Regions from separate parts of the Streptomyces sp. NPDC050287 genome, predicted to be linked through region 4. Evidence: riboswitches for the same ligand, from Rfam matches in the RefSeq annotation. Region 4 holds a riboswitch; each other region holds the start of a gene.
The links. Region 4 has a riboswitch for cyclic di-AMP ahead of ACIBK3_RS40280 (M23 family metallopeptidase). Riboswitches for the same ligand answer to the same signal wherever they lie in the genome.
Positions count from the first base shown of each region.

Region 1: it holds a riboswitch for cyclic di-AMP, as region 4 does, so the genes downstream of both, ACIBK3_RS06990 (NlpC/P60 family protein) here and ACIBK3_RS40280 (M23 family metallopeptidase) in region 4, are expected to answer to the same signal.
Region 2: it holds a riboswitch for cyclic di-AMP, as region 4 does, so the genes downstream of both, ACIBK3_RS28685 (C40 family peptidase) here and ACIBK3_RS40280 (M23 family metallopeptidase) in region 4, are expected to answer to the same signal.
Region 3: it holds a riboswitch for cyclic di-AMP, as region 4 does, so the genes downstream of both, ACIBK3_RS46055 (M23 family metallopeptidase) here and ACIBK3_RS40280 (M23 family metallopeptidase) in region 4, are expected to answer to the same signal.

Region 1 is NZ_JBITIY010000002.1:358,314-363,652, reverse strand. Features, by position in the region: gene ACIBK3_RS07000 (M23 family metallopeptidase) at 1-259, shown strand, start outside; gene pcrA (DNA helicase PcrA) at 299-2,785, opposite strand; cyclic di-AMP (ydaO/yuaA leader) riboswitch at 3,290-3,459, shown strand; gene ACIBK3_RS06990 (NlpC/P60 family protein) at 3,467-4,636, shown strand; gene ACIBK3_RS06985 (FAD-dependent monooxygenase) at 4,910-5,339, shown strand, end outside.
Region 2 is NZ_JBITIY010000008.1:139,227-144,565, reverse strand. Features, by position in the region: gene ACIBK3_RS28720 (8-amino-7-oxononanoate synthase) at 1-452, shown strand, start outside; gene ACIBK3_RS28715 (DUF397 domain-containing protein) at 552-779, opposite strand; gene ACIBK3_RS28710 (helix-turn-helix domain-containing protein) at 789-1,649, opposite strand; gene ACIBK3_RS28705 (ATP-binding protein) at 1,863-2,321, shown strand; gene ACIBK3_RS28700 (hypothetical protein) at 2,325-2,540, opposite strand; gene ACIBK3_RS28695 (hypothetical protein) at 2,524-2,802, shown strand; gene ACIBK3_RS28690 (DUF6328 family protein) at 2,738-3,304, opposite strand; gene ACIBK3_RS28685 (C40 family peptidase) at 3,399-3,872, opposite strand; cyclic di-AMP (ydaO/yuaA leader) riboswitch at 3,876-4,086, opposite strand; gene ACIBK3_RS28680 (hypothetical protein) at 4,435-4,740, opposite strand; gene ACIBK3_RS28675 (ATP-dependent Clp protease proteolytic subunit) at 4,748-5,339, opposite strand, start outside.
Region 3 is NZ_JBITIY010000032.1:16,195-21,533, reverse strand. Features, by position in the region: gene ACIBK3_RS46065 (dihydrofolate reductase family protein) at 1-1,014, shown strand, start outside; tRNA gene ACIBK3_RS46060 (tRNA-Met) at 1,093-1,166, shown strand; cyclic di-AMP (ydaO/yuaA leader) riboswitch at 1,487-1,642, shown strand; gene ACIBK3_RS46055 (M23 family metallopeptidase) at 1,654-2,682, shown strand; gene ACIBK3_RS46050 (aldo/keto reductase) at 2,774-3,718, shown strand; gene ACIBK3_RS46045 (PrsW family intramembrane metalloprotease) at 3,737-5,158, opposite strand; gene trmB (tRNA (guanosine(46)-N7)-methyltransferase TrmB) at 5,210-5,339, opposite strand, start outside.
Region 4 is NZ_JBITIY010000017.1:120,735-126,073, reverse strand. Features, by position in the region: gene ACIBK3_RS40295 (GNAT family N-acetyltransferase) at 1-974, opposite strand, end outside; gene ACIBK3_RS40290 (HPr family phosphocarrier protein) at 1,161-1,442, shown strand; gene ACIBK3_RS40285 (GntR family transcriptional regulator) at 1,588-2,283, opposite strand; gene ACIBK3_RS40280 (M23 family metallopeptidase) at 2,472-3,236, opposite strand; cyclic di-AMP (ydaO/yuaA leader) riboswitch at 3,250-3,416, opposite strand; gene ACIBK3_RS40275 (M16 family metallopeptidase) at 3,608-4,996, opposite strand; gene ACIBK3_RS40270 (M16 family metallopeptidase) at 4,993-5,339, opposite strand, start outside.

The DNA.
Region 1 (5,339 bases), on a different contig from region 4:
CGTACGGACGCAGTGGAACAGCGCGTACGGCAACATGTTGATCCTGACGGCGAAGGACGGCACGGAGACGTGGTACTGCCACCTCTCCACCTACCGGGTCTCCTCCGGTACGACCGTGAAGGCCGGCGACCCGATCGCGTATTCCGGGAACTCGGGCAACTCGACCGGCCCGCACCTGCACCTCGAGGTACGGCCGGCCGGCGGCTCGGCGATCGACCCGCTGCCGTGGCTGCGCAGCCACGGGCTCGACCCGACGTAGGAGCGGGGGCTCGCCGCCCCCGGACCCACGCTCCCTCAGCTACAGCTTCTCCACCGGCGCGTACCGCAGCAGCAGCCGCTTCGGCTTCTCGTCGCCGAAGTCGATCGTCGCCTCGGCGTTTCCGCCCGTCCCCTTCACACCGACGACCGTGCCGAGCCCGAACTGGTCGTGCGTGACCCGGTCCCCGACGGCCAGCGCGACCACCGGCTTCTCCGAGGTCCGGCGGGTGGCGAACCCGGATGCGCCCGAGGCCGCCGAGCGCGAGCGGGACGACGACAGCGAGGCCGCCACGCCGGACACCGGGCCGGAGGACACCGGTGCCATGGCGCCCGTGCGCTTCCAGTCGACGTGCTGCGGCGGGATCTCCTCCAGGAAGCGGGACGGCGGGTTGTACGAGGGCTGTCCCCACGCGCTGCGCATCGACGACCGTGTCAGATACAGCCGTTCCCGCGCGCGCGTGATGCCGACGTACGCCAGGCGCCGTTCCTCCTCCAGTTCCTTGGTCTGGCCGAGGGCGCGCATGTGCGGGAAGACGCCGTCCTCCATGCCGGTGAGGAACACGACCGGGAACTCGAGGCCCTTGGCGGTGTGCAGGGTCATCAGGGTGATGACTCCGGAGCCGTCCTCGTCCTCGTCGGGGATCTGGTCGGAGTCGGCGACCAGGGCCACCCGCTCCAGGAAGTCGGAGAGCGAGCCGGGCTCCTCGCCCTCGCCGGACTCCTGCTCGAACTCCAGGGCGACCGCGGCGAGTTCCTGGAGGTTCTCGATGCGGGTCTCGTCCTGCGGGTCGGTGGAGGCCTGCAACTCGGCGAGGTAGCCGGTGCGTTCGAGCACTGCTTCCAGGACGGTCGCCGGGCCCGCGCCGGACTCGACGATCGTACGGAGGTCCTCCATCAGCGTGTTGAACCGCTTCACGGCGTTGGTGGAGCGCGCGGCCATGCCGTACGCCTCGTCGACGCGCTTCAGCGCCTGCGGGAAGCTGATCTTCTCGCGCTGGGACAGGGCGTCGATCATCGCCTCGGCGCGGTCGCCGATGCCCCGCTTGGGGACGTTGAGGATGCGGCGCAGCGGCACCGAGTCCTCCGGGTTGGCGAGGACCCGCAGGTAGGCCAGGACGTCCCGGACCTCCTTGCGCTCGTAGAAGCGGACGCCGCCGACGACCTTGTAGGGCAGGCCGACGCGGATGAAGACCTCTTCGAAGACACGGGACTGCGCGTTGGTGCGGTAGAAGACAGCCACGTCTCCCGCCTTCGCGTCGCCCGCGTCCGTGAGGCGGTCTATCTCGTCGGCGACGAACTGCGCCTCGTCGTGCTCGGTGTCGGCGACATAGCCGGTGATGCGCGCGCCCGCGCCCGCGTTGGTCCACAGGTTCTTGGGGCGGCGGGACTCGTTGCGCTCGATGACGGCGTTGGCGGCGGACAGGATCGTCTGTGTGGAGCGGTAGTTCTGCTCCAGCAGGATGGTCGTCGCGTCCGGGTAGTCCTCCTCGAACTGGAGGATGTTGCGGATGGTGGCGCCACGGAAGGCGTAGATCGACTGGTCGGCGTCGCCCACCACGCACAGTTCTGCGGGCTGCAGGTCATGCTCGCCGGGCGGTACGTCGACGGGGTGCTCGGCGGTGCCGACGAGCTCGCGGACCAGGGCGTACTGGGCGTGGTTGGTGTCCTGGTACTCGTCGACCAGGACGTGCCTGAAGCGGCGGCGGTAGTGCTCGGCGACGTCGGGGAAGGCGCGGAGCAGGTTGACCGTCGTCATGATCAGGTCGTCGAAGTCGAGGGCGTTCGCCTCCCGCAGCCGCGACTGGTACATCGCGTAGGCCTGGGCGAGGGTCTTCTCGAAGCCGTCGGTGGCCTGGGCGGCGAAGTCCTCCTCGTCGATCAGCTCGTTCTTGAGGTTGCTGATCTTGGCGCTGAAGGACTTCGGGGGGTAGCGCTTGGGGTCGAGGTCCAGGTCGCGGCAGACCAGGGCCATCAGACGCTTGGAGTCGGCGGCGTCGTAGATCGAGAAGGAGGACGTGAAGCCGAGCTTCTTGCTTTCCCGCCGCAGGATCCGTACGCACGCGCTGTGGAACGTCATGACCCACATCGCGTGGGCGCGCGGGCCGACGAGCTGCTCGACGCGCTCCTTCATCTCGCCGGCGGCCTTGTTGGTGAAGGTGATCGCCAGGATCTGGCCCGGGTGCACGTTCCGCTCGCCCAGCAGGTGGGCGATGCGGTGCGTGAGCACGCGGGTCTTGCCGGAGCCGGCGCCGGCCACGATGAGCAGCGGGGTGCCGTGGTGCACGACGGCGGCACGCTGGTTCTCGTTCAGCCCCTCCAGCAGCGCTGCCGGGTCCACCGCCGGGCGCGGCGCGCCGTCGCGGTAGTAGGTGTCCCGGTCCGGCGGCACGTCGAACTTCCCGCCGAACAGATCGTCCGGCACGGGCTCCGGTACGTGATCGTCCTCGGGCGGCGGCGGGGGTTCCTCCTCGTGCCCACGAGGGGCCTGGAGGTTCGCCAGGAAGCTGTCATCAAAGAGGCTGCTCATCGCTCTCCGAGTCTAGAACGCCCCACTGACACCCCACCGCCGCCCCGAGAACTCCGCCGGAAATACGAGTTCTCCCGCGAAAATACGGGGCTCCCAGAGCGGGGTCTTCAGAACCCGAGGATCTGCCAGACCTGCCCGCCCGGTGTCTTCCTCGCCTCCAGGAGTACGCCGTCACGGTCCGCAACCGAGCCATTACACGATCGAGTCAAATTCGAATGCCTGCGCCCTCTCCCGCGAGCAGCTACCGACCTCTCCGGCCGCCGCCGTGTCGGGGCCGCGGTCGGCTGGAACCCAGCCCCTCGAAGCGGGCAGATGGCATCACTCCGTCAAAAATACGCACAACTCGGTCCGGATCAGTCCGGATTGGCCACGCCGGGCGACGTCCTGCCCCGAGGTCACGAAAATGTATCGGGCATATCGAACATCAACCTTCACAGGCGCCACACGCGTTGGCTACCGTGCCGCACAGGCCGTACGACCCCCACCGGCGAACGTCGCCGGGTCGCGCGGCCTCCGCCGAATCCACAGCGTCGCCCTGCGACCGGAACCGGGGACCCACCGACCTTGGGGTGAATCGGCCGACTCCCGTACGGGGAGAGGCCGTAGGGCATTCCTTCCGAACCACCCGCCCGAACCCGACAGCTAACCCGGTAGGCGGAGCATCGGAAGGAGTCGCCTCCCTTGGCGTCGCACCGCAAGCCGCCTCCCGCAGGTACGCGCGCAGGCATCCGGACCCCCGCCCTGGCCACGGCGGCCCTCACCTCCGTCGCCCTGCTGTCCCAGACGGCCACCGCAGCCCCGGCCGACGACCGGCCGAGCCTCGAAGAGGTCGAGAAGAAGGTCGACGACCTGTACCGCCAGGCGGAGTCGGCGACCGACAACTACAACGCGGCCAAGGAGAAGACCACGACGCAGCGGGGCCGCGTCGACGCCCTCCTGAACGACGTAGCCCAGCGCACCCAGAAGCTCAACGAGGCGAGGGAGGAACTGGGTTCCTTCGCCGCCGCCCAGTACCGCACCGGCGCCTCCGCCCCCGACACGGCGACGTTCCTGCTCGCGGACTCTCCGCAGGACTACTTCGACCAGACCCAGCTGATGAGCCGGCTGACCAGCCGCCAGAAGGGCGCGGTCGACGACTACGTCACCGAGCAGTCGGCGACGATGAAGAAGCGCCAGGAGGCCACGGAGAGCCTTCGGACGCTCACCCGGTCGCAGGACGACCTGAAGACGGCGAAGGCGACCGTCCAGAAGAAGCTCGCCGACGCGCGGAATCTCCTCTCGCAGCTGACCGCCCAGGAGAAGGCGCGGCTCGCGGCGATCGAGGAGAAGAAACAGCAGGAGGCCGCGCGCAAGGCGGCGGAGCTGGCGCGGCAGCAGGCGGCGGAGCAGAAGGCGCAGGAGGCGGCGGCTGAGCAGCAGCAGAACAGCTCCTCAGGCTCGGGGACCGGCACAGGCACCGGCACCGGCACGGCCACGCCCGACCCTTCCTACGCCACCAAGGCCGAGAAGGCGCTCGCCTTCGCCCGTGCGCAGATCGGCAAGCCGTACGTCTGGGGCGCCACCGGCCCCGACTCCTACGACTGCTCCGGTCTCACCCAGGCCGCCTGGAAGGCCGCCGGTGTCGACATCCCGCGCGTCACCTACGACCAGGTCAACGCCGGCACCACGGTCTCCCTCTCCGCCGCCCAGCCCGGTGACCTGGTCTTCTTCTACGACGACATCAGCCACGTCGGCATGTACATCGGCAACGGCATGATGATCCACGCCCCGAAGCCGGGCGCGTACGTCCGCGAGGAGTCCATCTACTACGACGGCGAGTCAGCGATCCACAGCGTGGTACGACCTGCCTGACGAGGTGCAGGGCCGCTCTGAATCTGTCGAATTCTCAGCGATCTGTCGTCAACCTGTCGTCTGCGACAGATCACTGAGAATTACTCCGCGGAGTGCTGTCCGTTCTCACTGGTCCTTTCAGAGTCTCACCGTGTCGCGCGCAGATCTGGCGAAGTCTCAGGCGGCTGCCCAGCCGACAGCCTGGTTCACCTGGTCTGCACCATTTTCGTCCGATATGAGCGTCATCGGAGTTGGCGTTTCGCGGCGTGCACCGACACCGCCGGCGCGCTCACCGTGGACGCGGACGGCCAGGTGCTGGAGACCTTCCGCGCGGACGACGACGGTGGCGACGGGTTCATCGCGGACATCGAGATCCTGCGCGGGGACCTGTCCCAGGTGCTCTACGACGACACCCGCGACGGCGTCGAGTACGTCTTCGGCGACCGAATCGCCGAGCTCGCCCAGGACGCGGACGGGGTCGACGTGGTCTTCGCGGGCGGCAACCGGCGGCGCTTCGACTTGGTGGTCGGGGCAGACGGGCTGCACTCGGAGCTGCGAGCGATGGTCTTCGGGCCGCATGAGCGGTTCCTCCGCCCCCTCGGGCACGTGCTGGCCTTCTACAGTGTGCCCAACGAGTTCGGGCTGGACCGGTGGCTGCTGGAGTACCAGGATCAGGAGTCCGGGCGCTCCGCCCTCCTGCGGCCCTTCCAGGACGCCACCCGGG
Region 2 (5,339 bases), on a different contig from region 4:
TGTCGAAGTCGCTCGGCAGCCAGGGCGGTGCCGTGCTCGGCCCCGCACGGGTGATCGACCACCTGGTCAACGCGGCCCGGACGTTCATCTTCGACACCGGTCTCGCCCCCGCGGCGACCGGCGCGGCCCTGGCGGCCCTGCGGCTGCTGCGCCGTGAACCCGAGCGGGCGGAGCAAGCGCGCGCGGTGGCGGCCGAACTCCACGCACGCCTGACCACCGCGGGCCTTCAGGCGGTACGCCCCGACGCCGCGGTGGTCTCCGTGCGGGCGCCGTCCCCGGAGGCGGCCGTCGGCTGGGCTGCCGACTGCCGCACCGCCGGCCTGACCGTGGGCTGCTTCCGTCCTCCTTCCGTCCCCGACGGCATCTCACGGCTACGGCTGACCGCCCGCGCGGATCTCTCCGCGGGGCAGATCGAACGCGCCGTACGAGTGATCGAGGAGACACGACCATGAGTCGGCGTGACACGGCCGTGCGCCGCACATCGGCGGACTGATCAGAACTGATCGTGACTGATCGGATCTGGACCGACTGTCAGGATCGGGGGTGGGTCGTCAGGACCGGAACGCGGCGGTGAATCCCGCCCAGCTCTCGGGAGAGAAGAGCAGCGCGGGTCCGGCCGGGTCCTTGGAGTCCCGTACGGCGAGCAGCCCGGCCCAGTCGCCGGTGGAGGGCCGGGTCGTCTCTACGCAGTTGTTCGCTCCGGTGCTGTAGCTGCTGCGCAGCCAGCGCACGTCGTGCAGATCGTTAACGGAAGCCACGTGCCGAGGCAGAGTGGTCATGGTGCCTCCTTACGCGCCGCCACCTATCGCGGCGATGTAATCCAACGAGTCCTCGGGCGAAAGGGCGTGGAACTGAAGGGCGTTGAAGGCCTCGGTGTAGGCCTGGAGGTCTTCTTTCCGCTCGAGGTAGAGGCTACTCGTCAAGTGGTCGAGAACAACCACATCCAGATCAGATGTGCTCGAAAATGAGAAGATAACGAAAGGTCCGGTGACGCCGATGTGCGCTCCGGCGGCGAACGGCAGTACCTGCAGCCGCACTTGGGGCAGCCGGGCCGCCTCGACCAGCCGCTCCAGCTGCCGCGTCATCACCCCGGGCCCGCCGACCTCACGCCGCAGCACCGCCTCGTCCAGCACCGCGCTCAGCTCCAGCGGCGGTTGCGAGCGCAGCACGTCCTGTCTGGCCAACCGCACCTCGACCAGCGCGTCCAGACGCTCGTCGTCCAGCCCGTCGACCGCCGCACTGGTGACCGCCCGGGCGTACTCCGGGGTCTGCAGCAACCCCGGCACCACCGAGGTCTCCAGCGTGCGCATCGCACGCGCCTGCGACTCCAGGCTGATGAAGTCCCGGTACGTCGGCGGCAGCACACCCCGGTACGCGTGCCACCAGTGGTGCCGTCCGGTACTCTCCTCCGACCCCGCCAACGCGAACAGCAACTCCCGCAGTTGGGAGTCGCGTACCGCGTAGGCATCGAGCAGTAACCGCACATCCGCCGCTTTCACCCCGCTGGCGCCGGTCTCGATCCGGCTCACCTTCGACTGGTGCCAGCCCACCAGACGGGCCGCCTCACCGCTCGTGAGCCCCGCACCGGTGCGCAACGCACGCAGTTCGGCGCCCAGTTTCCGGCGGCGCACCGCGGGACCGTGCTGCATGGGCTACTCCTTACTCCGACCGAGGCACCCAAAAACGGCCTGCCGTCGTAGAGTTCACCGCTTCGAGCGACAGATATATGCATATCTTGGTGGATCGCCCCCCGTGACCGCACCGCTAGTGGCAGTCTGGCGACGAAGCACCAGTCCGGGACCGTACTCGAACCATCCGCTCCGTGTCGGACTGCGGTCCCGTGGGAAAGGGACGACGCCGCCATGGCAGATCATCTGGAAGCATCCGTCACTCTGCCGAGCGATCCCGCCTCGGTCTCCGCGGCCCGAACCTATGTGCTGACCACGCTGACGGAGTGGGGCCTGTCACCGGACACGGAGATCGCCGACACCATCCGCCTCATCGTCTCCGAACTGACCACCAACGCCGTACAGCACACCCTCGGGCAGTCACCCACCTTCACGGTGGACCTCCAGCTCGACCGTGACGAACTCCTGCGCATCGGCGTCACCGACAGCCACCCCCGCTTTCCCAGACGACTGCCCGCCGCCGTTCAGCAGGACAACGGCCGGGGCATGGTGATCATCCGCTGGCTGGCCGCCGAGTGCGGCGGCAAGCTCAGAGTCCGCCCCACCCGCGAGGGCGGCAAGACGGTCTCCATCGAACTTCCCTGGACCGTCCAGGCCGAGCCGGTACCGGCGGCGGGACAGCAGGAACCGTAGGACTCATGCGTGGTGGGCCCGAAGGAACGCGCCGCGCAGCAGGGCCCGGAAGGCGTCAGCGGCGGGCGCCGCGTCAGCGGCGGGAGCCGCGTCGTCGGCCCGGCGCGCGACCGAGCCCGGGGTCGGCGCGGTCCTGGCCGCCGTACCGGCACGCGGCCCGCCGGGGGCCGCGTCCGCCGTCCGCCCGCCGCGGAAGGGATTCTTGACCAGCGCGCTCAACCCGAAGGCGCCCCTCGCCTTCCTGAGCCCGCTGCCGCAGTTCGTGTCCGCGGGGCGCCCCGCGCCGCTGAGGACGCTGCTGCCGGCGCTGATCGTGGCCGCCCTCGCCCTGGTCTGGTTCCCGGCCGTGGTCCTGCTGGTCGACCGTCTCGGCCGGTGGCTGCGCCGGCCGCGGGCCGCCCTGTCCGTGGCGGCCGTCACCGGCGGCGCGCCGACAGCTCTCGGTGCGGTGCTCCTCCTCGAGCCGGTGAGGGCGGCCTGACCGTCGTCCGGTGTTCGTTCTCGGCCCGGCCGGCCCGCCGTACCAGCCGGGGGAGCAGCCACCACAGGGCGAGGCAGACGAGCAGGGTGGCCGCGCCCGCGGCCATGCCGCCCGTCCGGTCGGTCGTCACGTCCACGACCAGGGTCACCGAACCGGTGAACGCGAGGACCAGGACCCCCATGCCGACGGTCGCGAGCCGTGAGGAGACCTGGACGATGCGGGGTTTGGCGCCCTGCTGGAAGAGCGAGCGGTGCAGGGCGGCGGGTGCGGTGAACAGGGCCGCCGCGAGCACCGAGAGCAGCAGGGTGGTGACGTACATGGTGCGCTGGACCGTGTCGAGCGACGGGAAGCGCGGGGTGAAGGCCAGAGTCAGCAGGAAGGCGAAGAGGATCTGGACCCCGGTCTGGGTGACACGCAGCTCCTGGAGGAGCTCGCCGAAGTTGCGGTCGGCGCGCTCCAGGGGCGTCTCGTTACGGGCGGTGCAGGGACGGTGGTCGGCCATGGGTGAACGAGTAACCAGTTCGGCCCGTGTGACGCGCCAGGGTGCCCCGCGGGGGGCGACGGCTTGCCGGAACGCCGCTGCCCCCGCGGGCGGGTCACCTGACCCGGCCGTACCAGACGCTCCTCGTCCAGATCTTCTGCAGCCGTACGACGTCCCCGGTCCTCGGGGCGTGCCAGATCTTGCCCTTCCCGGCGTAGATACCGACGTGGTACACGTACGAGCCCGAGTGGAAGAACACCAGGTCTCCGGCCTTGCGGCTGCCGGCGGAGATGTGGCGCGTCTTGTTGTACTGCTGGGCGGCCGTGCGGGGCAGCTTCTTGCCCGCCTTCTTGAACGAGTACAGCGTCAGTCCGGAGCAGTCGAACCTCTTCGGCCCGGTGGCCCCGTACCTGTACGGAGCCCCCTTCTTGGACGCCGCGACCTGCAGTGCCTTCGTCGCCGGTGTCGCGGCCGCGGCGTCGGACGCGACACCCGGGACCACGATCGAGCCGCCGACGGCGGCGATGGCGAAGGCCGAGGCCGTACCGGCCCGGACCATGAGCGACGGGACACGATTGAGCGCAGTCATGCGCAACCCTTCGTCAGCCGCCTGTGAAGGATGACCTGTCGGATTCGGGCTGGCGAAGTTGCCCGGCCGCTGACGCGGCTTCACCCCAAGGGCCGCTCGGTCCGGTACCTCCGGTGAGGAGATGACCGTTCCCGCGACCCGTCGTGCTTGGGTCCTCCACTCCTGCCGATCCACTCCTGTCGACCGGTCATCCGGGCGGCGGCAGGACTCGGCGTCCGCCCGGATCGCCCCGCCGCTGTGGCGGGGTCTTGTCGTCAGTCAGGGATCTTGACGCATGGATGTCCGAAAATCCCAACGGAACCGAGGGTTTGTGGCGTTACTCACCACTCACCCGTTCGGGTGGACACGCCTGTGTTCGAAGGGGTGTCGAGGCACCCAAAGGTGCCCGGACCAGCACCGGAACGCCCCATTTCGTCCCCCGGCTACGCGCGTTGCGCAACCGGACCGGGCTCAGAAAAGGAGTCGTGTCTACGCCGATCAGGGGTACGCCGTTCGGTCCGTTTCGATCCCGGTCCGGACGCCCCGCCGACAGCGCGACGCGTCCGGACCGACTGGCGGTGCGTCAATTCTCGGAGCCGGGCGGCACCGTGACGCGGGCCGTGCGGCGCTCCCCGTCCAGCACACGCAGCGCACGCGCCAGCGTGTCGGCGTGCAGCTCGGTCTCGCCCCGACGGTGCATCAGCTCCAGCGCGTCCCGCAGCGCGACCGCCTTGCTCACGAGTGCCTGGGCGGCGCGCAGCCCGCTGTACGTGTCCCCGTGCCGGCCCGGGTTGATCCGGCCGAGCAGGTCGACCACGTCGAGGTAACGGTCGATCAGCTCGCCCTCGGCGCGGGTCAGCGCGGGCAGCGGCGGCAGATCGGACAGCATCGGCGGCTCACCTCGCGCCGGGTGTGGAGAGCGAGGCCCTGCGGTTCGGGACCAGCCGGTCCACCAGGCCGTACTCCACGGCCTCCTGGGCGGTGAGGATCTTGTCCCGCTCGATGTCCGTGTGCACCTGCTCCGCCGTTCGCCCGGTGTGCCGTACGAGCATCTCCTCCAGCCGGGTCCGTACCCGCGTCAACTCCTCGGCCTGGATGGCGAGATCGCTGGCCTGTCCCTCGACCGGCTCGTGGATCGCGGGCTGGTGGATCACCATCCGCGCCCCCGGCAGCGCGGACCGCTTGCCCGGCGTGCCCGCCGCGAGCAGTACCGCGGCGGACGAGCCGGCCTGGCCCAGGCAGATCGTCTCCACGTCGCACGCCACGTACTGGAGCGTGTCGTAGATCGCCGACATCGCGGTGAACGAGCCGCCGGGGGAGTTGATGTACAGCGAGATGTCCCGGTCCGGGTCCTGGTGTTCGAGGTACATGAACTGGGCCATCACGTCGTTCGCCGAGATGTCGTCGATCGGTGTCCCCAGAAAGACGATGCGCTCCTCCAGGAGCTTCGAGTACGGGTCCATCGTGCGGTGCCCGGAGCTGGTGCGT
Region 3 (5,339 bases), on a different contig from region 4:
CGCCTGCTGGTCAATTCGCCGCAGCGCCGCGCCGACCGTGTCGCCGCCGGGCGGCCCGCGTACCCCCTCAAGGTCGCGGTCAGCGGGTCGGGCGACCTGGATCCGGAAGCGAAGTTCTGGCACACCGGTGGTGAGAAGGTCGTATATACGACCGACAAGGGCGCGGAACGGGCGCGTGCGGTCGGCCTCGGCCTCGGCGGCGACGGCAGCGACGGCGGCGACCCTGACCTCGGCCGCGGTCGTGGCCTCGACGTCGATGTCGTTCCGGTGGGTGCCGGCCTCGACTGGCGGCGGGTTCTGGAACACCTGCACGACGTACGAGGCGTGGAGCGTCTCATGGTCGAGGGCGGCGGTACCGTCCACACGCAGCTCCTCCAGCAGGGCCTCGCCGACGAACTCCAGCTCGTCCTCGCGCCGCTTTTCGTCGGCGATCCGGACGCGCCCCGGCTCTTCGGCCCGGGCGCCTACCAAGGTGGCCGGCTGCGCCTGGCGGAAACCCGGCGGATCGAGGATGTCGTCCTCATGCGGTACGAGCCCACGGCCCCCGGCACCGGCTTGCTGCCCTCCGCCGCCGACCGCCACTGGCTGTCCCTCGCCTGCGAACTGGCCGGCCGGTGCCCGCCGTCGAGCACCGCCTTCAGCGTCGGCGCGGTGATCGTCGCCGCGGACGGCACGGAGCTGGCCCGCGGTCACTCGCGCGAGGGTGACGATCCCGTCGTGCACGCGGAGGAGGCGGCACTGGCGAAGATCGGCTCGGGAGATCCCCGGCTGGCGTCCGCGACGGTATACAGCAGCCTGGAGCCGTGCGCGCGGCGGGCGTCCCGGCCGGTGCCGTGCGCGGGGCTGATCCTGGAGGCGGGGGTACGGCGGGTGGTGACGGCCTGGCGGGAGCCGGACACGTTCGTGGCGGGGGCGGACGGGAGCGGGCTGCTGGAGGGGGCGGGGGTGGACGTGGTGGTGCTCGACGAGTACGAGACGTCGGCGAAGGCACCGAACCGGCACTTGGTGGGCTGACGGTGGTCCCCGTTCGGGGCGGCGGGACGACCGATGCGACATCTGTGCTGCGTATGGCGTACAGTGAAGACACAACGACGCGGGGTGGAGCAGCTCGGTAGCTCGCTGGGCTCATAACCCAGAGGTCGCAGGTTCAAATCCTGTCCCCGCTACTGAAGGCCGAGGGCCGGAATCCGAAAGGGTTCCGGCCCTCGGTGTGTTCGGGGGCCGCCGGGTTCGCGGCTGTCGGCGAGGTTCGATGGTTGTCACCTCGTGTGAGCAGGCATGCGCCCTGCGCATAACAACTGACACACCGTCAACTCCTGTGCGGTCTCTGGTGCCTGGTCAACTCGCCCGTTTTTCGCCGGTGGTGGGGCGTTGGTCCTGCCGGAAATCGTTAATGATCAAGCGGAACGGCTTGGAATACAGGCCTCGCGTCTATTAACGTTCGATAACGCAGCGCGGTCGTCCCAGCCGTCACAAGAGTCGGCTCCGTGCGCACGCGCCGAATCCCGCAAGGGAACCGGGGAACCACCACTTGGGGTGAATCGCTCGTAGACCGTCGTGTCCGCACGGCTGTTTACGCGCGTAGGAGACCTTCCTGCTCCGAACCCGTCAGCTAACCCGGTAGGCGAGAAGGAAGGAAAGGAGCACGCCCACGTGGCGTCCAACCGGCCTGCCCCAGAAGCCCCGTTCGTGCCGAGCCAGCGTGACAGCGAGACCTTCGGCTACGGCGAGTACCGCACCGACGAGGGCCCCTGGACGGAGTGGAACCCCACCGAGGAGTCCCTCCGACCCGTACGCGGCCGGCACCGTGTCGCAAAGCAGCGCGGCGGACTCGCCCGCAGCTCCACCGTCCTGGGCGTCGGCGTCATAGCCGCCGTCGGCGCGGGCGGCATGGCCAGCGCCAACACCGGCAAGCCGCCGCTGTCCATCTCCATGCCCGACCTGCCCTCGGTGGGTTCCCTCCTCTCGGACGATGACACCCCCGAGGTCACCGCGACCGCGCTCAGCACTGTCGGTACGACTTCCGCGCAGACCAAGCAGAGCGGCTCGGACGCCGGTGAGGTCCTGCGGTCCCGGATCCTGGCCCAGGCCGAGCAGCAGCAGGACCAGATCGAGAGCAAGGCCGCCGCCGACGCCGCGGCCGCCGCCGAGAAGCAGGCCGCCGCCGCGAAGAAGAAGGCGGAGGAGGAGGCCCAGGCCAAGGCCGCCGCCGCGAAGAAGGAGGCGGAGGAGGAGGCCGAGAGGAAGGCCGAGGCCGCGCGCCTGGCCGAGCTGGCCAGGCAGTACACGCTGCCGACCTCCTCGTACACCATCACCGGCACCTTCGGTCAGGCAGGCTCGCTGTGGTCCTCCGGCTACCACACCGGCCTCGACTTCGCCGCGCCCACGGGCACGCTCATCAAGGCGATCCACAGCGGGACCATCACCGAGGCGGGCTGGGCCGGTGCGTACGGCTACCGCACGATCCTGACCCTCGACGACGGCACCGAGCTGTGGTTCTGCCACCAGTCCTCGATCAGCGTCAGCGTCGGCCAGAAGGTCAGCACGGGTGACGTCATCGGCCGCGTGGGCGCCACCGGCAACGTGACCGGGGCCCACCTCCACCTGGAGGTCCACCCGGACGGCGCGGACACCGGCATCGACCCGATGTCGTGGCTGCGGAGCAAGGGGCTCAACCCCTGACAGCTGACGGCTGCCGGTTTTACGCGGAATTGGTGAGCGCCTCGGACCTTCGGCGGAATGAGGCGCTCCGTCACGGGTGTTGAAGAGAAGCATGACTTCTCTTCGCAAGCTCGGTTCCTCGGACCTCGAGGTCTTCCCGCTCGCCCTCGGAGGCAACGTCTTCGGCTGGACCGCCGACGAGGCGGCGTCCTTCGCCGTCCTCGACGCCTACACGGCCGCCGGCGGCAACTTCGTCGACACCGCCGACGGCTACTCCGCGTGGGCCGAGGGGAACTCCGGCGGTGAGTCCGAGACCGTGATCGGCAAGTGGCTGGGGGCCCGCGGCAACCGCTCCGACGTCGTCATCGCCACCAAGGTCAGTCAGCACCCCGAGTACCAGGGCCTGTCCGCCGCCAACATCAAGGCCGCCGCCGACGCCTCGCTGCGGCGCCTCGGCACTGACTACATCGACCTCTACTACACGCACTTCGACAAGCCCGAGGTGCCGGTCGAGGAGATCATCACCGCGCTCGACGAGCTGGTCCGGGCCGGCAAGGTCCGCTACATCGCCGCGTCCAACATCTCCCCCGAGCGGCTGGAGGCGTCCCTCGCCTTCTCCGACCGCCAGGGCCTGGCCCGGTACGTGGCCCTGCAGCCCCACTACAACCTGGTCTCGCGCGACACGTACGAGGGCGAGCTCTTGGACCTCGCCGAACGTTCCGGCATCTCCGCCGTCCCGTACTCCGCACTCGCCTCCGGCTTCCTCACCGGCAAGTACCGGCCCGGTACGACGGTCGACAGCGCGCGGGCCGCGGGCGCTTCCAAGCATCTTCAGACCGAGCGCGGCCAGAAGGTCCTCACCGCCCTCGACGAGATCGCCCAGTCCCACGACGCCCCGATCCCCACGGTCGCCCTCGCCTGGCTCGCGGCCCAGCCGACGGTCGCGGCGCCGATCGCGTCCGCACGGACGGTGGAGCAGCTGCCCGCGCTGCTGGGAGTGGCGGACCTGACCCTGACCGAGGCCGAGATCACCCGCCTGACGGACGCGTCGGCCTGAGCCTTTCGGCCCCGTCGACTACGACCGGTACGGGTTGTACGCCGGATCCGGCATCGTCGGATACGCCGGATACCCCGGATACGGCGTCCTCGGAAAGGCCGGATGGGCCGGTGCCGCCGGATATCCCGGATACGGCATCCTCGGATGGGCCGGATGGGCCGACGCCGTCGGATAGCCGTACGCCCCGCGCACCGGCCAGGGCGGCGCCGTCACCGCGACCGGTGGCGCCGTTGCCCGGGCCGCGTGGTCCAGGGCGGGGCGGGCCACGTCGCGGCGGCGCCACAGCTCGTGCAGCAGTTCGCCTTCCCGTACGACGAAGTCGGCTCCCGCCCGGCCGCGGCGTCCCCGGTGCCGTAGGAACGCCAGCGAGGTCGCGTACGCCTCGTACTGCGCCACCGCCCGTGCCGCTGGGCGGCCGCCGTGCCGGCGGGCGTGGTCGCGGGCCATCCGCCGGGCTCGCATCGACCCGAGCGCGTACGGCTCGGCCGGTGTCAGCCATCCCGCCACGGCGTAGGCGGGCAGTTCCTCCCGCACGGTCTTCAGCTCGCGCTGCCGGGTCCAGATGACCAGCCAGGTCAGCAGGCCGAACGCGGGCACCATGAACGCCGCGTACACGGCGAAGAAGCCGTACTCGCCGAAGGCCGAGGAGCCGTTCCAGATGGCGTGCATGCCCATCGCGAGCAGCAGCCCGGACAGCGGCAGCAGCACCCGGCGCAGGTGCTGGCGGTCGGCCGACAGCGCGGCGACGCCGAAGCCGATGCCGGTGAGGACGGTGAACAAGGGGTGCGCGAACGGCGACATGACGACGCGCACGAAGAAGGTCGCCGCGGTCACGGAGGCGATCCCCCGGTCGCCGGTGAGCTGGTCGGTGCCGAACGCGGTGCCGAGATAGAGGATGTTCTCGGTGAAGGCGAACCCGGTGGCGGTGACCCCGGCTATCACCACCCCGTCGACGATCCCGGTGAAGTCCCGGCGCCGGAAGAGGAAGACGAGCAGCACGGCGGCGGCCTTGGCCGACTCCTCCACGACCGGCGCTATCACCGTCGCGCCGAGGGTGTCCGCGCCGGAGGGGTCCGCGGTGGCGGTGGCGATCCATCTCGTCGCGAAGCTGTTGGCGACGATCGCTATCAGCGCCGCCGCGCAGGCACCCCAGGCGAAGGCGAACAGGAGATTCGGCCAGGGCCCCGGCTCGACCCGGTCGAGCCAGCGGAAGGCCGCCAGGAGGAGCGGCACGGGCAGGACGGCGAGCCCGAGCCCGACCAGGAACCCCTCCGTGCCGGTCTGTTCGCGGACCAGGGCGAGGATGACGAGTCCGGAGAGGACGAGCAGGGTGCTCAGCGCGCCGTAACGCACCCACGTCCGCTGCCACCAGTGCGCGTGCCGCAGGGCTCCGCCGGCGGGATCGCTGGGGTGCGTCGGGTAGGGGGGAACGGTGGCCACGGCATTGACCCTAACGAGGGAGCGGCGCCGCCCGCAGGGGGCGAGGGGGGTTCAGGCGCCGGTGGGGGGCTGGTCCTGGTGCGTTACGTGGTGCTCTGCGTGGTTGTCGACATGGTTCTCGACGTGGTGCTCTACGCGGCGGAAGAGCAGGTCGTTCACGACATGTCCCTTCTCCAGTCCC
Region 4 (5,339 bases):
TGGCGGACGAGTTCGCGCTGGCGCTCGCGTCCCTCGGGTCCACCCTCGGCATATCCGGCGGAGAGCACGACGAGCCCCTGCACGCCGTGCCGGCCGCATTCCTCGACGACCTGGGGGACGTGCTCGGCGGGCACGGCGACGACGGCGAGGTCGACCGGCCCGTCGATGTCGCGCACCGAGCGGTGGGCGGGTACCCCGTCGATTTCCTTCTGTCCCTCGGGCAGGGACCTGTTCACGGCGTGCAGGCGACCCGTGAAGCCGGCGCCCCTGAGGTTGGCGAGGACGCTGCGGCCGACCCCGCCGGGCGTACGGCCGGTCCCGACGACGGCGACGGATCCGGGCATCAGCAGTCGCTGCACGGACCGCCCCTCGGCGCGCTGTTCGCGCGCGTACTGCACGGCGAGCGAGCGGTCCGTCGGTTCCAGGTCGAACTCCAGGCGTACGACGCCGTCCTCGAAGCTGCGCTTCTGGGTGTACCCGGCGTCCGTGAACACCTTGATCATCTTGTTGTTGGCGGGGAGGACCTCGGCGGCGAACCGGCGGATGCCCCGCTCGCGGGCGACGGCCGCGATGTGTTCGAGCAGGGCGGAGGCGACCCCGCGCCCCTGGTGGGCGTCCTGGACGAGGAAGGCGACCTCGGCCTCGTCGGCCGGCGCGGAGGCGGGCACTCCGTCGGGGCCGATGCGGTCGTAGCGTACGGTGGCGATGAACTCGCCGCCGATGGTGGCCGCGAGTCCCACCCGGTCCACGAAGTCGTGGTGCGTGAAGCGGTGGACGTCCTTGGCGGACAGGCGAGGGTAGGGCGCGAAGAAGCGGTAGTACTTCGACTCGTCCGACACCTGCTCGTAGAAGCTGACGAGGCGATCGGCGTCATCGACGGTGATGGGCCGGATGCGCGCGGTACCCCCGTCGCGCAGCACCACGTCGGCCTCCCAGTGGGCGGGGTACTCGTGCCGGTCCGACGAGGTCTGCATGGGCCCCAGAGTACGGCTCGCGTACGACAACGGCGCGAGGCAGTCTGTGGAGGACGACGTCGGACCGAGGCCGCGGTCCGACGTCACGAAGGGGCGGGACGAAGGACCGCTCCGGCATGCCTGGGCATGCTTCATGCTATGGAAAACTGGTCTAGACAACCTTGATACACCGAAGGGCATCATCACATGGCTGAGCGCCGCGTCAACGTCGGCTGGGCCGAGGGTCTCCACGCCCGCCCCGCTTCCATCTTCGTCCGGGCCGCCACGGCCGCAGGTATCCCGGTGACGATCGCCAAGGCCGACGGCAACCCCGTCAACGCGGCCTCCATGCTGGCCGTTCTGGGCCTCGGCGCCCAGGGCGGCGAGGAGATCGTCCTCGCCTCCGACGCCGAGGGCGCGGACGCCGCCCTCGACCGTCTCGCGAAGCTCGTTTCCGAGGGCCTCGAGGAACTTCCCGAGACCGTCTGAACGCAGCTGCCGTAACGCACGACAGAAGGGCTCGTCCGAATTATCGGGCGAGCCCTTCGCATTTCCCGGTGACGCACATTTCCCGATGGCGGGCAGCAGAAATAATCCCCCGCGAATTATCTTCTCTTTGTATACGGCGCCCGTGTTAATGCCGCAGACTCGGCATGTTTACGGGATGTTGCGAGTTCCTCACACGGTCCGGGCGATCCGGCTGCGCAGGAAACCGCAGCCGGTGCACGCCCGTCGAGCGCTCGGTGTGCAGCGCCGTGACCGCCCGCGCGCGTTCGCTGTCGCCGCGCGCCACCGCGTCCACGATCGCGCCGTGCTCCGCCCAGGACTCCACCGGGTTGGCCGGCGCGTCCACCGCGTACATCCAGGCGATCTTGTGGCGCAGCTGGGTCAGCATCGACGTCATCGCGGGGCTGCCGGAGGCCTGGGCGAGTGTCTCGTGGAACCAGCTGCCCAGCGAGCGCAGATCCTCGCTGTTGCCCCGCCTGGCCCGCTCCTGGCCCAGCCGGACCAGGCCGCGCAGCACCTTGAGATGGGCCTCGGTGCGCCGCTGGGCGGCCCGGGAGGCGCCGAGCGGCTCCAGCAGCATCCGCATCTCCAGGAGGTCGGTGCCCTCCTGTTCGGTGGGTTCCGCGACGCACGCGCCCGCGTGTCGCCGGGTCACCACGAAGCCCTCCGCCTCCAGCGTGCGCAGGGCCTCGCGGACGGGGACGCGCGAGACGCCGTAGCGGCGCGCGAGCAGTTCCTCGGTGAGCCGGCTGCCGCGCTCGTAGACACCCGCGACGATGTCGTCCCGGATCGCCGTGCATACCGAGTGCGCCGGAATACGCATGACCGACCTCCGCCTTAATCCCCGTGAAACGTCGACGATTGACGTGTGTTCAGTGACTCTATTGCAATGAGCCGGAATTTCCGATGGCGGGCCGGAATCCATGGATATTTTTTGGACAGGCGGGCTTCTGAAACGCCGAAAGCCCCGGCTCGGGGAGCCGGGGCCGCAGCTTGTCTCGCCGTCCGTCGTCAGACGTTCACGCCGTGCGAGCGGAGGTAGGAGACCGGGTCGATGTCCGAGCCGTACTCCGGGCTCGTGCGGGCCTCGAAGTGCAGGTGCGGGCCGGTGACGTTGCCGGTCGCCCCGGAGAGGCCGATCTGCCGGCCCGGGGTGACCGTCTGGCCCACGGAGACAGCGATGGACGACAGGTGGCCGTACTGGGTGTACGTGCCGTCGTTCATCCTGATCACGATCTGGTTGCCGTACGCCCCGCCCCAGCCGGCCTCGACCACGGTGCCGGAGCCGACCGCGTGGACGGACGTGCCGGTCGAGGCGTGGAAGTCGATGCCGGTGTGGCTGCCGGAGGACCACAGGGAACTGCTGGACTGGTAGCCGGTCGAGACGTACGAGCCGGAGATCGGGGCGACGTAGGCGTTGAGGCGCCTGCGCTCCTCCGCACGGGCGGCGCGCGCCTCGGCCTCGCGGGCCTTCTTCGCCTCGGCGACCGCCTTCTTGTGCGCGGCCTCCTCGGCCTTCTTCATCGCCTCGGCCTCGTCGGCGGCCTGCTTCTGGGCCGCGGCCTGGGCGTCGATCTCGTCGGCGATCGAGTCGCCGATGGTGATCACGGGGGTGAGACCGGTCTGTTCGGCCGCGGGCTCGGCGGCGAGGGCCGGGGCGGCCAGCGCGCCGAAGACGCCGGTGGTGGTGAGGGCCGCGACGCCGGCCGCGCGGGCGGTGCCGCGCTTCATCCGGCTGGGACGACGGTGCTTCCCGGTGGCGCAGGTGAACGCCATGTGGTGGCTGATCCTTTCCTTCCTTCTCGCCTACCGGGTTAGCTGACGGGTTCGGAGCAGGAAGGTCTCCTACGGACCCCCTCGCGGTGCGCGCGGGCGTCCGATTCACCCCAGGGACTTCTGGTGTGGGTCCCCGGCTCCCCTGGCTCGCGCCATGTGGGGACTCGGCGATGACTGTCCGGTGCCGCTGGTGCGGCGCGGTGCCTGACGGACAGCCCGGATGACGCTAAACGTGGCACGTTTCAATCCCCAAACCGATCACAGCTTTTGTAGCGCACACCACAGGGCAGACAGGCAACCTCTCCCTCAATTCGGACATCAGGGAGCCCTGGTGACTCACCGGTCACCAGGGCTCCCGCGCGCGCGTGCCGCTACTCGGCCGACACGACCGTGACTTGGCCGATGCCCAGGGCCTCGACGGGCTCCTTGATCTGCGCCGCGTCACCGACGAGGACGGTCACCAGACGGTCCACCGGGAAGGCGCTGACGACCGCCGCGGTTGCCTCCACGGTGCCCGTCGACGCGAGCTGCCGGTACAGCGTCGCCTGGAAGTCGTCGGGCAGGTGCTGCTCGACCTGGTCCGCCAGCGTGCCCGCGACGGCCGCCGCGGTCTCGTACTTCAGCGGCGCCACCCCCACGAGGTTCTGGACGGCGACATCGCGCTCGGCGTCGGTCAGGCCCTCCGCGGCGAGCGTGCGCAGCACCGTCCACAGGTCATCCAGGGCGGGACCGGTGTTCGGGGTGTCGACGGAGCCGCTGATGGCGAGCATCGCGGCGCCCGAGCCGTCGGGGGCCGAACGCAGGACCTGCCCGAACGCCCGTACGCCGTAGGTGTAGCCCTTCTCCTCGCGCAGGACGCGGTCCAGACGGGAGGTGAGGGTGCCGCCCAGGCAGTACGTGCCGAGGACCTGCGCGGGCCACACGCGCGCGTGCCGGTCGGGACCGATGCGGCCGATCAGCAGCTGCGTCTGGACGGCGCCGGGACGGTCCACGATGACGACCCGGCCGGTGTCGTCGGCGGTCACCGGAGGCACCGGGCGGGGCTGGGACGAGGAACCGGTCCAGGCGCCGAGGGTGTCGCCGAGCAGCACGTCCAGCTCGACACCGGTGAGGTCGCCCACGACCACGGCGGTGGCCGTGGCCGGACGGACATGCTTCTCGTAGAAGGCACGTACGGCCGCGGAGTCGATGCTCTCGACCGTCTCCTCGGTGCCCTGGCGCGGACGCGACATGCGTGAGGTCGCCGGGAACAGCTCCTTGGAGAGCTCCTTGGCGGCCCGCCGGGAGGGATTGGCCAGCTCGTGCGGGATCTCGTCGAGGCGGTTGCGGACGAGCCGCTCGACCTCGCTGTCCGCGAACGCCGGTGCCCTGAGGGCGTCGGCGAGCAGCGCCAGGGCCTTGGCCAGACGGGAGACCGGGACTTCGAGGGAGAGGCGCACCCCGGGGTGGTCGGCGTGCGAGTCGAGGGTGGCGCCGCAGCGCTCCAGCTCGGCGGCGAACTCCTCGGCGGAGTACTTGTCAGTGCCCTCGGAGAAGGCCCGCGCCATGATCGTGGCGACGCCGTCCAGGCCGGCCGGCTCGGCCTCCAGCGGCGCGTCGAGGAGCACCTCGACGGCGACGACCTGCTGGCCGGGGCGGTGGCAGCGCAGGACGGTGAGCCCGTTGTCGAGCGTTCCGCGCTCGGGGGCGGGGAAGGCCCAGACCTTGGGCTCGCCCGCCTGCGGCTGGGGGTGGAATTCCATCGCGGCGAGCTCGGTCACTTGGCCGCCTCCTCGTTCTCGTCGGTGGCTTCCACGGTGGCCGCGGACGCCGGGTCGTCGGCTCCCTCGGCGTCCTCCGCGCTCTGGGCGATCTCGGCCGGGGTGGTGGGCTCGTAGACGAGCACCGCGCGGTTGTCGGGGCGCAGGCGGGCCTTGGCGACCTCCTGGACCTCCTCGGCGGTCACCTCCAGGACGCGCTTGACGGCCGTGAGGGCGAGCTGCGGGTCGCCGAACAGGACGGCGTACCGGCACAGTTCGTCGGCGCGGCCCGCGACCGTGCCGAGCCGGTCCAGCCACTCACGCTCCAACTGGGCCTGGGCGCGCTCCATTTCCTCGGCGGTGG